2 regions of the Vallitalea longa genome follow, and region 2 is predicted to be linked to the other one. Evidence: riboswitches for the same ligand, from Rfam matches in the RefSeq annotation. Region 2 holds a riboswitch; the other holds the start of a gene.

Region 1 (7,750 bases), on a different contig from region 2:
GACATTAGCTTTAGTGCTATTTCCAATATTCAATTTAACAGCTTTATCATTAGCGGTAACATTAACCTTGAATTCTTTTTCCACATCAGGAATTTTTATGTCAACTTGATCTTTTGTAACTGTTATCTCTTCACCGTTGTTCCCTACCTGCTTGATTTCATCTTGTCCTTCTGGTAGAGATGGTATTGTAATCTCTGAATCATTTCCATCGTCATTCTTACTGATTTGGAAGTCTTGTCTGTTTCCATCTATAGTCACTACAGCATCATAATCTTTATCAACTGGGACTACAGTATTAAAACTGTAGTTCCCATCATTATCTGCTGATGTTGAATCGATATAGTATCTTTTATTCTCTTTTTGTATAACAACATTAACATTTTCATTAGGATTGGCCTTACCAGTAATAGTGATTTCTCCTGTTTGATTATCTCTTATGACTTGAGGAGAATCTTGTGCAAATGCTGTTGCAGATGACAACATCATGAATACTACCAGTAAAAGCGATAATAGCTTTTTCATTATACTTTCCTCCATTATATTTTATCTATTCCACTATTAATTGTATATCAGGTAAAGAACCAAAATTACCACTTGTACCTATTCCATCTATTCCTGGACTCCATTCATTGGCTGCTTCGTATATAGAACCATCAGTTAATCCTATCTCTCCAACAAAACCCTCTGGAACTAAAACTTTAAGTTCATCTGTATTTCCATTTTCAGATTGTACTACTTCCAAGCCTTCTACATCTGTATTATATGTTATCATCAATTTTCCAGCATAAGTAGAATTCCATTGACCTGCTACTGATCCTATTGGTGTTGATAGACCATTGAATCTGATTACGATCTCTTCTCCTGCAGAGATGATGTCATCATCACCTTTATCAATGCTATAACTTAGCTCTTTATTCCTTAATCCAACTTCTTCAGCACCATAACTGATTGTATCACCATCTACAAAAGTTACTTCTTGTCCATCAATAACATAAGTTTCATCAGCTAGGTAATAAAATACATCATAATCATTTTGATCTAATTGTTTTTCTGTTATTTCAATACCGGATATAGGGTCTTGTCCTGTACCTTGTTCTTGGTCTTCTTCTTTCTCTAAATCATCTATTGCCGATTGTAATTGCAATCTGATATCATCTATTTCGTCTTGAGTGATATCTTCTTTATCAACTGCATCTTTAGCAGTATCCAATACAGTCAATAGACCATTATAGCTCTTTTCTGTATATGATGTTTTATCAAGTTTCTCTGCTTCATCTATCAATTGTGTCAATTTAGTCTTATCTGTTTTCTTGCCTGTATCTTTTACTGTTACTTGGCAAGTAGCTGTAATATCATTATCTACATTGCTTTTTACAGTTATAGTTGCCTCCCCTTCACTTATACCAGTGATTACTCCATCTACTACTGTAGCTATTTTTTCATCACTTGATTCCCATATGATACTTTTATCTACAGCATCATCAGGTAGTATTGTAGCATAGAGATTCTCAGTATCACCTGTACTTATAGATAATTCATTTTTATCTAGTTCTATTTGTGTAGGCAATATATCATCATTCTCTTCCACAACTATTGAAAAATCAGGTAATGTGGAGAAAGTATCACTGCATACATCAGCTCCGAGGTTAGGTTCTCCTGGACCTGTCATATCTCTTTCTGAACCTAATGAAGAACCCCACCAAGATTCATCAATATGTCCATCAGTGAAATCGTAGACTCCTTCTTTATCGAATGTTATCTTTATCCCATTTGCTGTAGCTAAAGAATATTGTCCAACATTGTCATTGGATTTAACTTCGCCTAGAATTTCATTATCATATTTAACTCTCGTATAATCATCATTTCCCCATGGAGATGGGAAAGTAGGATTATAGATTGTAGCTAATTTATAAACTGGAAGTGTTATTCCTCTGAAACTTACTTTTACTTCATCTCCAGCTTTTATTGTTTCATCTTCTCTTGACATATTTTCTATATCTATTTCTATTTTTCTTGCATCTATAACATAGAATAATTTTTCTGTACCATTTTCATTTGTAGCGTTTATCTCTATGATATTGCTTCTATTTTCAAGAGATACAGTATATTTATTATCATTTGGCTCTATTATATTGTCATTACATAATACTTTTACATCGTTACTACCTGTTAAATCTACGTCAAAAGTATAATCAGTTGTATTTCCCTCAGCATAATATATAGTGTCATAGTTCCTTTGGTCTATACTTGTTTTTATATCTATACCTTTATCTTCCCCATCTGTTACATCTACAACGATATACGCTTTGTTAACGTCAGAACAAGCACCGAAATCTCTATTATATTGGTGAGTCGCATCATATGTAACTTCAATAACACTAGTTCCCACGCTGACAGCTTCTATTTTGTTGACTCCATTATCGGATGTTGCACCAATTTCTACACTATCACCTTTTATAACATTGTAATGGTATGTAGGATGAGCTACTCTGTTACTTATAGGATCATCAATTATTTCAGGTACACGTCTTGCTGTTAAGTCATATGTATCTCCTACTTCCATGATTCTGAAATTGGAATTAAGCCATAAGTCATTTTCAAAATCCTCTGGAATAGTATCAGGAGCAACTACAGGCTTATCATTTTTGTCTTCTACCAATCCTTCAATAGCTTTGTTTAATTCACCTATCTTGGCACTTATTATTAATTCTTTTGAATCCTCGGTACTATTATAACTGTCATCTTCAGTAATTACCTTGGCATCACTGATAGCATCTTCAAGCACTTGGAAAGATCCAACAGTATAATCATCCTTAGAGTATTTTTCTGCTTCTGTGATTTTATGTTTTAATACATCTACTAGAGGTTCTTCCAACGCACCCCAATTCGTAGTATATCTTAATCTGATAACATCTCCATCTTCAGGGAAATACGCTGATACACCAACGTTAGGCAATTCACCGTTTACATAATACATCCACCCTGAACCATTACCATGGTCAAATTCTCCATCTCCATCTATTGATACAATATAACGACTTCCGTATTTATCATTATATGTACACTTCATAGATAAGCCTTTTTCATCTACAAGCCTTTTCAATACATCAAATACATTATCTTTTTCATATAAATCTACGGATGTTCGACTTACTGTATCACCTTTACCTATTATTCTCTTTTCAATAGATAATTGAACTGTTCCTACTGAACTGAAATCGACATCAGACATATCGTATAATGTATTTTTGCCTTCTACTAATCTATCATAAGCAACTAATGCATATAGTCCTTGATCAGTAGCCATACCATCAACATTCTCGTCAAGAACATGTTTAAATCCACCAGTAGAATCTATGTATGTAAGTAAAGCAGTTATTAAACTATTATCATTTTTGACGAATCTACTATCAGTATGAGGATTGATACCAAGTGAAGTCAATGCAACTATGATCTGTGATATTGTCTCTGATGGTTTAGTCAATTCACTACCAACAAATGAGATTTCATATTTTCCATCACTGCCCTGTAGCTTAGATAATTTATCAACAGCTTTATCTATAGCAGCTTTCACATCTTCATTACTATCATAATAAGGTGCTAGAGCTTGAATAGTCATTGCAGTAGTATCTACATCTAATGTATCACCACTTAATGCAAATCCTCCATCTTTGATTTGATAGTCATTAAGTATTCTATTTATTATCTTTTCTCTTGTTATGCCAGTTTCACTTTTATAATCTTTCGCATCTATAGCCAATAATGCAAAACTTAGTTCATTGACACCTTGTCTATGTCCTAATTCTCCATCTGGTTTTATCTCTGGGAAATTCTCAGCCTTATTAAATATATAGTCTAGTAAATTAATACCATCTACATTTGCTGGATTTTTTCCAATTGAAGAAAGGGCTAAGCAGACTCTCTCAACATCTGTGACTTTATCATCCCATCTTCTTTTATCTTTGATACTTTCTTCTTTTACTCTACCTACAACTTTATCATAATAAGTTTCATAATACTTTTCTGGTATTTCTAATCCTGACCTTGCTAGAGAAAATACTGTCCAATCTCCTCCAATAGTAGCAACTCCTGGTTCACCTACCGCATCCAATTGATACTTGACTGCTTGCTTAATGGCCTCATCAACTTTTTCATCTATACTTATAACTTCTTGATGCTGGTTAACTATCAAAGTGTTACTTAAAGTAACTGGATTATGCATATTATCCCATGCGAAAGCCTTGATTTTATATTCGCCATCAGCAGGAATTGGTATACAAGTACCCCAATTCTTATCACTGTTTGCCTTGATTTCATCATTAACATAGTTATATGTAATCATTTTGTTAGTGTTATTCTCGTAAAGTCCAACAATCAAATTGGCTTGTAACGTTTCATTAGTTGTATTTACTACACTAAAGTTAAACATTGCATCTTGATTGTTATCAAAATTTTCTACACTTGCTAGTGTAATATCAAGGGTTCCCCTCTCCTGTGCGTATATAGGTGTAATGCATGATACAATCATTAAGATTGAAAATAAAATTGGTAATACTTTTGTTTTGATCCTTTTCATATTATCCTCCAAAAATTATATTTGGATAGTTAATAATAATTGATATCAAAAAAAGCTATCTCCATATGAGATAGCTTAATTATATAATCAACACATTATTATAAGCATTATAAAAGTTTTAACAGCTTTTACAATTAACCTCCTATCCCAAAGGTTTGTAATAAGATAATTGGCAGGTCTCCTGACTCATGACTTAACCTTAGCTTCTCCTTCTCAAACCTATGGTTCAATGGTTATAAAAGCCTTGTATTCATTTACAGTAATGGGTGTTGTGCTAGAATCTCACTAGCTTCCCTTTTAACAACTAAAATTAATTAGCTGACCAAATATCAATCTTCAATTGTTACTCAATTATAACAGCCTATAATTATCATTTCAATACCCTATAGTACTAATAATAAAAAATTACAAAAAACATTATAATATTAATAAATTCTAATAATTAGTTAATTAAATTAACCTACAACTGAATTTCATTTCATTCTATCATTTCTCGAATATATACTCTTTATCATTTTTTCTACTATATGCTTTTATCAACAAATTCAATATATTAGGAATGAGTATTATGATTATGCATATAAACAAAGTCAACATAAAATGCTCTTTCAGTACAGCTCCCAATATACCTAAAGAGATAGTTATCCCTCCATAAGTAATAAATAAAAATGTGCCACTTACCCTACCAACAAATGCTTCGTCCACCAAAACCATATAGCTACCTTCTGTATAAGTTTGTAAGAATATACTAACTCCCCCTACAATACCAGTGGCAACAAGAGCCACATAGAAATTAGGTGCTAACATAAGTATTATGAATCCAAATACGAAAACAATTGCACCATAAGCCATATATTTATTACTATATTCTTTTGTTTTTATTATACCATTAAGCCATGCTCCAATTATTGATCCTACCCCAATGCTTGCAAATATGAATCCTGTACCCTCTTCTCCATAATTAAATCTGCCTAAAGCAATAATAGCTGGCAAGATATTAAGTATTCCTCCTGCAACAGTATAAAACATCTTATACAAAGCGATTTCTTTTAATGTACCATTTGAAAATATATATTTAAATCCTTCTTTTTGTAGATTTATAAAACTAATTTTTTCCTCTTTTTCTACAACTACAGAAGTTTTATTATTATATCTGATCAATAGCACGAATATCATAGCTACTACGAATGAAGCTGAATTAACTATAACTACTGTATAGAAACCCAAGTAAGCCAATATCATTCCACCACACATAGAACCGAAAATGACAGTAAGTTCATAATACATTCTAAGTCTTGAAATAACTTTTCTAAGTTCAACTCCTTTAAATAACTTTTGAATGATGACATTTTTAGAAATAGTATGTAAAGCACCACATATTGAATTCATGAAGGCAACTACATATACAATATATAATGTATCTGATGATTTAAAAAACAAAACAAACAATATACTAACAGCTCTCACTGCATCCATTAATATTAATGTTTTTTTTGCATTAAAACGATCACTAATACCTCCACCCACGAATGAAAAAATAGCAGAAGGAAGCAAACTGAAAATTAATGTAAAAGACAAAGCTAAAGATGACTGGGTAATAATATATACCATAGCACTTAAAGCCGCTGTGTAAAACCAATTTCCTAGATCAGAAATTATTTGAGCCAATACTAGATATCTAAAACCATTTTTATTTATTTTTGTTGACATAAAACTCCTCCTATAATTACTACTAAATATTATATTATTTGACACTACAATTTATGGATATTCTATTTTCGCTTTACACTAATAAATATTAATTACTCAACTTTCCCATTTCAATATTATATGGGAGTAAGCCAATAATCTACAATAATAATTCAGCTGCATGCAAAATGCTTCTTGGCAGATTGTTTTTATTACTTGTAGTATTATTTTTACTGATATATAATAATTATAATTAATATATTATCTAGTAGTCTAATTATATCATCATAGCCCATAAACATTAAAGAGTATGATATTTCTCAATATAGGAGTGAAATAATGAATTTGTATAGATTTGGAAAAGAATTTAGTGAAATAAGACGTTCTAATAATATCTCTCAACAAAGATTAGCTGATACTATACAATGTAGCCGTAAATATATTAGTCTAATCGAAACAGGAAAAGTAGCTCCATCAACTAATATGATAGTTGAAATGTCTAAAATACTAGGTAACGACATAATAGATTTATTAAAATTTTCTGACTATGATGATCCTGATTTTATGATATCAACTAAAAAGAAAGTAAGTTTATTAATAAATTCATGTGATTATACTGGTCTCAACGACCAACTGACTATAATGGAACATCATACCGATTTTCAAACCCCGCAAAACGAGCAGTATATATTATATCTAAAATCAATATGTGAAATGGAGATAAATCACGATTATTATAAATCAATAGACCTTATCAAAGAATCTTTATTCCTTAAAAAAAATGATGATTTATTATTGTTTTTACATAAAAACAAACTATCCTCTGATAAAATTCGTTCTTATCATAGTTTAGCTATTATATTTCATTTCATAAATGGCTATAAATATAGCATTGAGATATTAGAATATTTATTGACACATAGCAATATTTCATCAAGTCTTTCCAACTTGTCGAAAGTAAAAATGTATAATACTTTAGCTAACACATATATTCTTATGGATAAACATACAAATGCTCTTAATGTGATAAATAAAGCACTATCAATAATAGATTGCATGGATTTAAATGTTCTGAGCATCTTACATTTTAATAAAGCCTATATACTATTTAAATGTAATGAGATTAAAAATAGCAAGGAATACTTTGTCATGACTTACTATGACTATAAAAATCTAAATAACCAAAAACTAATGAAGTACTTAATACATTTTGCTCAAAACAACTGCTCCATAGATATTACTCCCTATATTTTATAATATATGAAACTCCCTATACAAAAAAACTATAATAGCTATCTAATTATAGAATAACTATCATAGTTAATTATTTTGCCTATTTTCCTCTATAAATACTGTAATATTCGTCAATTTTGTCTTTTATATCATCATCAATAAGTACCTTTCCATCAATCTCTCTTTTATATAGATGCTCAACAACCTCATCCATAGTCACTATAGCACATGTTTTCATATTGAACTTCTCTG
Region 2 (7,750 bases):
TAAAATATTATAACATTATAAAAAATAGTTAATAAATTATATGTTAAATGGGTGATAATTTTTACAGTATTAGTATAACTATACATGTAAATCTAAAAAAATAAGTATACAATTTATTTGATTTTGATAATAATTATGGTATATGATAAAAAACAATATAATAAATTAATTGGTATCTTATTTCTTATAATTCGATTCGAAATTGTTGTCCCAATAAGTAATACCGTTAACTGTGTAACCAATAGCAAACTCATATTTTTTATCTAAATCAAAATACCATTCTTCAACATTATTATCATAGCTTATAAAATGAGAGGCATTGATTTCTTTATAGGTCAACCAATTGTCAGCTGTATAACGTACCTTAACTGACTTATCGGGACCTAAATCTTTTAAGTAAAGATAATTACGGCCGCTGTAAGTACCTAAAGGATAGTGTAACGTAACAACGCTTTTAGATAATATGTAAGGAGCATTGTAACGATTATTGCTATATTGAATAAAATAATCTTGTCCATTATTATTATCCCAATATGTGTTACCATTAACCTCATACTTAATAGCAAATCTACAATTATAAGTACAATCTCTCGACATTGCCGCGTAAGGGTGATCGGGTGTTCTATAACTCCAAACTTCTGACCCATTTTTTAAAGTTTTTAAATAAGTAGCAGGTTGATCTAACCAGTTAATACCATCATAAGTATAGTGTACTGACACTTTTTTGTTGCTGTTTAAATTATTAACATATATATACCCAGTTGTATAATATGTGTAAACAGCACGACCATGATCATAATGTTGCCCTGTTCCTATTATGGTAGAATATAATTGAACATTAGGTGTTTGAGCTGAAATACTAAAATCAGTAATGTTAAGCATAAAAATAAAACAAATAATAAAAGTTACTAAATTTTTGAAATGCTTATTTTTCATGAAAATTCCTCCTTTTCTGATAATATATAGTATATTACAATATATTTTAAAGTCAATCAACAAATTGAATACTTAATATACATAATTTAAACAAAAGGATAATTATTTCTGATTAGTTTGATTAAATAGGATAATGAATTATAGCGTAACTATAGTTATGTATGATATAATTAATAAATAATTAGTTAATAATAATAAGATCATTAGAAAACTTAGAATTACTATTATGACAGAGGAGATAGATATGGATTTATTTGATATGATGAGAGAAAAAACATTAGAGACAGAATCCCCTTTAGCAGCTAGGTTACGTCCAACATCAATAGAAGAAGTTGTTGGTCAGGAACATATAATTGGTAAAGGTAAATTATTATATAGAGCTATAAAAGCAGACAAACTAGGTTCACTAATATTTTACGGACCACCTGGAACAGGTAAAACTACATTAGCAAAAGTAATAGCAAATACCACAAAAGCTGAATTCGTACAATTAAATGCTACAATATCCGGTAAGAAGGATATTGAAAAAGTAGTTAATGAAGCGAAAAATAGGATTGGAATGACTTTAGGCAAGACGATATTATTTATTGATGAAATCCATAGATTCAATAAAGCTCAGCAAGATGCACTTCTTCCATATGTTGAAGATGGCACTATTACACTTATAGGTGCAACTACAGAAAATCCGTATTTTGAGGTGAATAGTGCTCTGGTATCAAGATCTAGAGTATTTGAATTGAAACCTCTTGATAAAGAAGATATAAGTAAACTAATTATGAGAGCCATAACAGATAAAGAGAAAGGACTAGGAAACTTTAATGCTGTGATAGAAGAAGATGCTTTGGAATTCTTGTCTGACAGAGCCAATGGAGATGCTAGAGCAGCTCTTAATGCAGTAGAATTAGGAATATTGACTACTGAACCAGATGAGAAAGGTATAATTGATATTACTATAGAAGTTGCTGCTGAATGTATTCAGAAAAGGGTTATCAATTATGATAAAAATGGTGATAATCACTATGATACTATATCAGCATTCATCAAGAGTATGAGAGGTTCGGATCCAGATGCTGCTGTATATTATTTGGCTAGAATGATTTATGCAGGAGAAGATCCCAAATTTATAGCTAGAAGAATAGTGATATGTGCTTCTGAAGATGTAGGAAATGCTGATCCACAGGCTTTACAGGTTGCTGTAGCTGCGGCTGAAGCTGTTAACTTTATTGGGATGCCTGAAGGAAGAATAATACTATCACAAGCAGCTACTTATGTAGCTTGTGCTCCCAAAAGTAATGCTGCATATCTCGCCATAGATAAAGCACTAGCAGATGTCAAGAGAATACAAATTGATGCGATTCCACCTCATCTGCAAGATAGTCATTATAGTGGTGCCAAAAAATTAGGACATGGAATTGATTATAAATATGCTCATGATTATGATAATCATTATGTTGACCAACAGTATTTGCCAGATGAATTAATGGACAAAAAATATTATGAACCTACTATGCAGGGTTATGAAAAAAATATAATCGAACATTTTAAGAAAATTAAAACCAGATAAGATCATTTATCTTGACATATCTTATGATAAGTATATAATATAGATAACTTATGAATATATTAGTTATATATGATGAGTTGTGAAAATTTTATATATGAAAAGGTACTCATAGAGTTAAAAAGGGAAAGCGGTCAGATGCCGCTGCAGCCCCCGCTACTGTAAATGGTATGAAATCTAATTTTGTCATTGGGAGACCGAGAAGACTAGAGAGTAAGTCAAGCCATAAGCCAGGAGACCTGCCTTTTTATGATGTTTCAGCTTTCGGTGGGAGAGTGTAGATACATTTTATTTGTAATCTAACTGTGCCTCAGCACAGTTTTTTGTTGTTTATAAATAATTTGCTACATATGCATAAAAGCCGATTATTAAAATAACTATGGAGGTTAATTTTTATGAAAAAATTATCAAAAATATTATTATCCTTAATGTTAATTATGACATTGGTATTTAGTTTAGGTGCTTGTAATAATAAAACGGATACTTCAATTGACAAACAAGAGAATGAAGCGATTACATATCCTATGGACGTAGAAGATAAGTATGGTAATAATATAACAATCGAAAAAGAACCAGAAACTGTAATTTCACTATCACCAGAATTCACAGAAACAATATTTGCCCTAGAAGCAGGAGATAAACTTGTTGGTAGAACAGATTATTGTGATTACCCTAGTGAAGTGGAAGATATAGAATCTTTAGGTGAATTAACACAACCCGATATTGAAAGAATAGTAGAAATTGGTCCAGATATTGTTCTTGTATCAGCTCATGTATCTGACGAAACTATTACTCAGTTACAACAGCAGGGAATTACTGTTTTGGCTTTAGCACTAACGGGAGGATTTGACGACACATATAAATATATAGCTACACTTGGCAAAGTACTTAATGTAAAAGATAAATCAGATAAAATAATTGATGATATGAAAGACAAAGTTTCTGAACTAACAAAAGCTGTAGAAGGAAAAGAAAAACCAACAGCATATTTTGTTGTAGGCTATGGTGAGCATAACTCTACAGCAACTGGAGAGACTTTTCTAGGAAAACTAATAGAAAGCGCTGGAGCAGAAAATATTGCTAAGGATGCTACTGGTTGGTCTTATAGTATAGAACAGCTTGTCGACCAAGATCCAGAAATAGTAATATGTTCTAATAAATTTGATTCCAAGAGTAAAATTGAACAATTAGAAGGATACAAAGATCTAACAGCAGTAAAAGAAGGTAGATTATATGAAACAGATGAAAATGTTTTTTTCAGACAAGGTCCAAGACTTGTTGTTGGATTAGAAGAATTAGTTAAAATTTTCCATCCGGAAGTACTAGAATAGACATACTAAGCAAAGCAGGTTATTATTATGAAGATATATAGAAAAAGCAATATAATTATAAGCTTACTGATACTTATAGCAGTTGTTATTATAGCATGCGGTTTTGGTTCGGTAAAAATTAATTTTATTGAAAGTAGTAAGATTCTATTAAATAAAATACCGTTTTTAGATGATTTAGTGTCCTTAGAAGGTATTAAGGATTCTCACATTAAAATAATAACTAATCTAAGATTGCCAAGAATAATATTAGCCTTATTCACTGGAGGAGCACTTTCAGTTGTGGGATGTTCATTTCAAGGAGTATTCAAGAACCCTATGGCTGACCCTTTTGTGCTTGGAATTTCATCAGGAGCAGCTCTTGGGGCAACAATAGGTTTGATATTTAATTTTGATAAACATATATTTGCTTTTACAGGAGTAAGTATATTTGCCTTTGTTGGAGCTATGCTTACAGTTATAGTAGTTCTAAAAATATCTGCAATTGGTAAAAAACTTCCTACTACAACATTATTGTTGGCGGGTATATCTATTAACTATTTATTGTCTGCTCTAATGTCTCTACTTATGTTATTAAATAGAGATAAACTAGAAAAAGTGTATTTATGGACACTAGGAAGTTTCAGTACGTCAAGTTGGTCGGAAGTTGCAGTTATAGCACCTTGTGTGATTATATGTTCTATTATACTGATGGTGTTTTCAAAAGAATTGAATTTAATGTTGTTAGGTGACGATGCTGCTGGAAGTTTAGGAATCAATGTTAATAAAACGAAAAAAATCATATTGGGGGTCTCATCAATCATGGTAGCAGTGGTTGTATCAGCTAGTGGAATTATAGGTTTCGTTGGACTAATAATACCTCATATAATAAGAATAATTAATGGTCCGGATCACAAGAAATTAATACCACTTGCTATGCTTGTTGGAGCTATTTTTATGATATTATGTGATACTATTGCAAGAACTATCATATCCCCTGGTGAATTATCGGTAGGAATTATAACATCGATTTTTGGAGTTCCATTTTTCTTGTTTTTGCTATATCAGAATAAAAAGAAAGTTCTATAAACCAACATAATCAAAAGGAATGAATATTATGAGTGTAGTTAGCACAAAAAATCTAAGTTTCAATTATGGACAAAAAAGCATATTGAATGATTTATCTATCAATTTCGACAAAGGATTGTTCTATAGCATAATAGGTCCTAATGGTTCCGGTAAAACTACGTTGTTGAAGTTATTAGCTGGTATATTGCCTTCTGATAGAAAGACCGTTTATCTCAAGAACGATGATATAAATGTAATTAAGCAAAAAGAAATTGCTAGAAGATTGTCAGTGGTACCTCAGATTACCGATATGCAATATGAATTTTCTGTACATGATATTGTTATGATGGGACGAACTCCTTATACATCAAGGTTCCAAAAAAATACTGATAAAGATAAAAAATTAGTCAATGACGCTATGAGAGAGACTGGAGTTAGCAGTCTAAGAGATAAGAAGATAACACAATTGAGTGGAGGAGAATTACAGAGAGTAATACTTGCTAGAGCTATTGCACAAGAAACAGATATTATGCTGTTGGATGAACCTATTTCGCATCTGGATATTGGATATCAATATGAGATTAGTGAGTTAGTTCATAAGCTATGTAAGAAAAAAGGCATCACTGTAATAAATATTGTCCATGACCTTAACATAGCTATGAGATATAGTGATAAAATATTGATGTTAAAAGATGGATATATATATAAATATGGCGATCCAGAGGAAGTTATAACTAAGGATACTATTAAAGATGTTTATTCTATTGATGTGGAACTAATTAATCATCCGATTATAAAAAATAAAAAAGTAATAATTAAGTAATTATTTAAGATATACTTGCATATGTATGTTTATTGTGGCAATATATTTATATGGAATATCAATTGGTTTATAATTGATAGAAAATATTATTAATATTTTTATGAAAGAAAGGATATATGCAAGATGTCAGATAGTAGATTTGAAAATGTTTTACGTCTAGAATACCCACTATTTGTAAAAGTACTAAATGATGATTTGGCTGATAAATACGTAAGAGAAATAATAGAATTATATAATGAATTAAAAAAAGAAGACTATAGGTTTCATACGAGTATTTATAAGACGTATCTTGAATTTGCTATAGCTGTTAATGCAGTGTACAAATATTTATTGTTGAATAAAGTAAAACAAGATAAAGCATTGGAATTATTATCAGAATTTTGTATGAATACAATTAATAAGACGTTGGATAGATTAAGTTTCATTCAATTGGCTTTTCACTATTCAACTAACAAAGCTTATTTAAAACTTATTACCATAAGTTCAATAATAACACTAGATAGTTTTAAATTGGCCAATGACCTAAAAGAGCATAAAATGGATGAAGAATTGAATAAAAGTATGAAAGAATGTAACGTCGAGGAGTATTTTAAATATTATCATGTTGAAGAATTAATGGAAATAGCAGATATAGTAGAGAAATCATTTGATATGTTTTTAGATAAGAATGTTAACTATAATTCTGGGAATGAAGTAATTATTAGAATATAAGTTGAAATTATTAGAAGGGGCTGTAAAGATACAGTCCCTTTAGTATGTTCTTTAAATATAAGTATCAATTTTTCTTTCTCTTTAAATATCTTAATATGAATTCTATAAAAACTGATAACACGCAGGTAGAAGCAATACAAATTACTATTATTGCACCACTGTTTTCTTTTGGATTTAAGGCGTAATGTATAGCCATACCATTTAGTGCCAACAAAATAAATATAAATATAAATATCAGTATTCTTTTTAATTTGGTCATATGTTCACCCCATTGAAGCAATATAATATAAAAATTAGTATAATTCAAAAAGATTATCATGTCAAATGTTGTTGATTAAAAAACATAAGAATAAATAAATTTTATACAATAAATCTATTATACTCTCATAAAATTTTAATAAGAGAGTTTATGAGGGGGAGTATAATGGATAATAATCAAAAAGTGGATGATAGATTAAATTTAGCTGTTGATTTGACAAGTGATGAGAGATTATATACGACGGACCTTAATGTTGGTTATAATGAAGAAGCTAATACGTGGGAACTTATTGTTAAATATAATGGGCAGATTATAGATATTCCTGAAATTGTTGCACTTACAGAAGATATTGAACAGCTTACAATGGATTATGCTATTGTAACAATAAAAGAAGAGAACATTGATATGTTCGCATCATTTCCAGAGATTGAATATGTTGAAAAACCAAGTAGCTTATTTTTTAATTTAGAAACTAGTCTTAGAGCTGCATGCATAACTTCTGTTCAAAATGTTTTTCCAAGATTAAAAGGTAAAGGAGTATTATTGGGAATAATAGATTCAGGAATAGACTATTCACACCCTGATTTCAGAAATGAGGATGGAACGACACGGATAATATCTATATGGGATCAATCTATAGCGGGCAATCCACCTAAAGGTTTTAGTGAAGGTACGGAGTATACTTCGGAACAAATAAATGAAGCTCTGACAAAAACAAACAAATTTGAAAGATTGGAGATAGTTCCTTCTGATGATTTTTTAGGACATGGAACACATGTAGCAGGTATAGCAGGAGGAAACGGAAGAGCAAGTAATAGGCAATATATAGGGGTTGCCCCTGAAGCAGAATTTATTATTGTTAAATTAGGTAGAAGAGGTCAAGAATCTTTTCCTAGTACGACAGAAATCATGAGAGCAATAGTTTATGTCATTAATAAAGCAGAAGAATTAGGAAGGCCTGTTTCCATTAATCTGAGTTTCGGTAATAATTATGGACCACATGACGGCAAATCTTTATTTGAAACATTTATAGATAATATGGCCAGTGAATGGAAAAATGTTATATCTGTTGGTTCTGGCAATGA

The links. A riboswitch is a leader RNA that binds a small molecule or an ion and turns the genes downstream of it on or off. The one in region 2 is predicted to bind cobalamin.
Region 1: it holds a riboswitch for cobalamin, as region 2 does, so the genes downstream of both, QMG30_RS02490 (DUF4430 domain-containing protein) here and QMG30_RS17210 (ABC transporter substrate-binding protein) in region 2, are expected to answer to the same signal.

What each region holds. Positions count from the first base shown of each region.
Region 1 is NZ_BRLB01000001.1:576,522-584,271, forward strand. Features, by position in the region: gene QMG30_RS02485 (S-layer homology domain-containing protein) at 1-522, opposite strand, end outside; gene QMG30_RS02490 (DUF4430 domain-containing protein) at 548-4,576, opposite strand; cobalamin riboswitch at 4,731-4,918, opposite strand; gene QMG30_RS02495 (MFS transporter) at 5,063-6,286, opposite strand; gene QMG30_RS02500 (helix-turn-helix domain-containing protein) at 6,605-7,522, shown strand; gene pyrE (orotate phosphoribosyltransferase) at 7,599-7,750, opposite strand, start outside.
Region 2 is NZ_BRLB01000012.1:138,388-146,137, forward strand. Features, by position in the region: gene QMG30_RS17200 (carbohydrate-binding protein) at 178-936, opposite strand; gene QMG30_RS17205 (replication-associated recombination protein A) at 1,181-2,500, shown strand; cobalamin riboswitch at 2,584-2,758, shown strand; gene QMG30_RS17210 (ABC transporter substrate-binding protein) at 2,893-3,828, shown strand; gene QMG30_RS17215 (FecCD family ABC transporter permease) at 3,856-4,893, shown strand; gene QMG30_RS17220 (ABC transporter ATP-binding protein) at 4,922-5,695, shown strand; gene QMG30_RS17225 (hypothetical protein) at 5,819-6,406, shown strand; gene QMG30_RS25005 (S8 family peptidase) at 6,831-7,750, shown strand, end outside.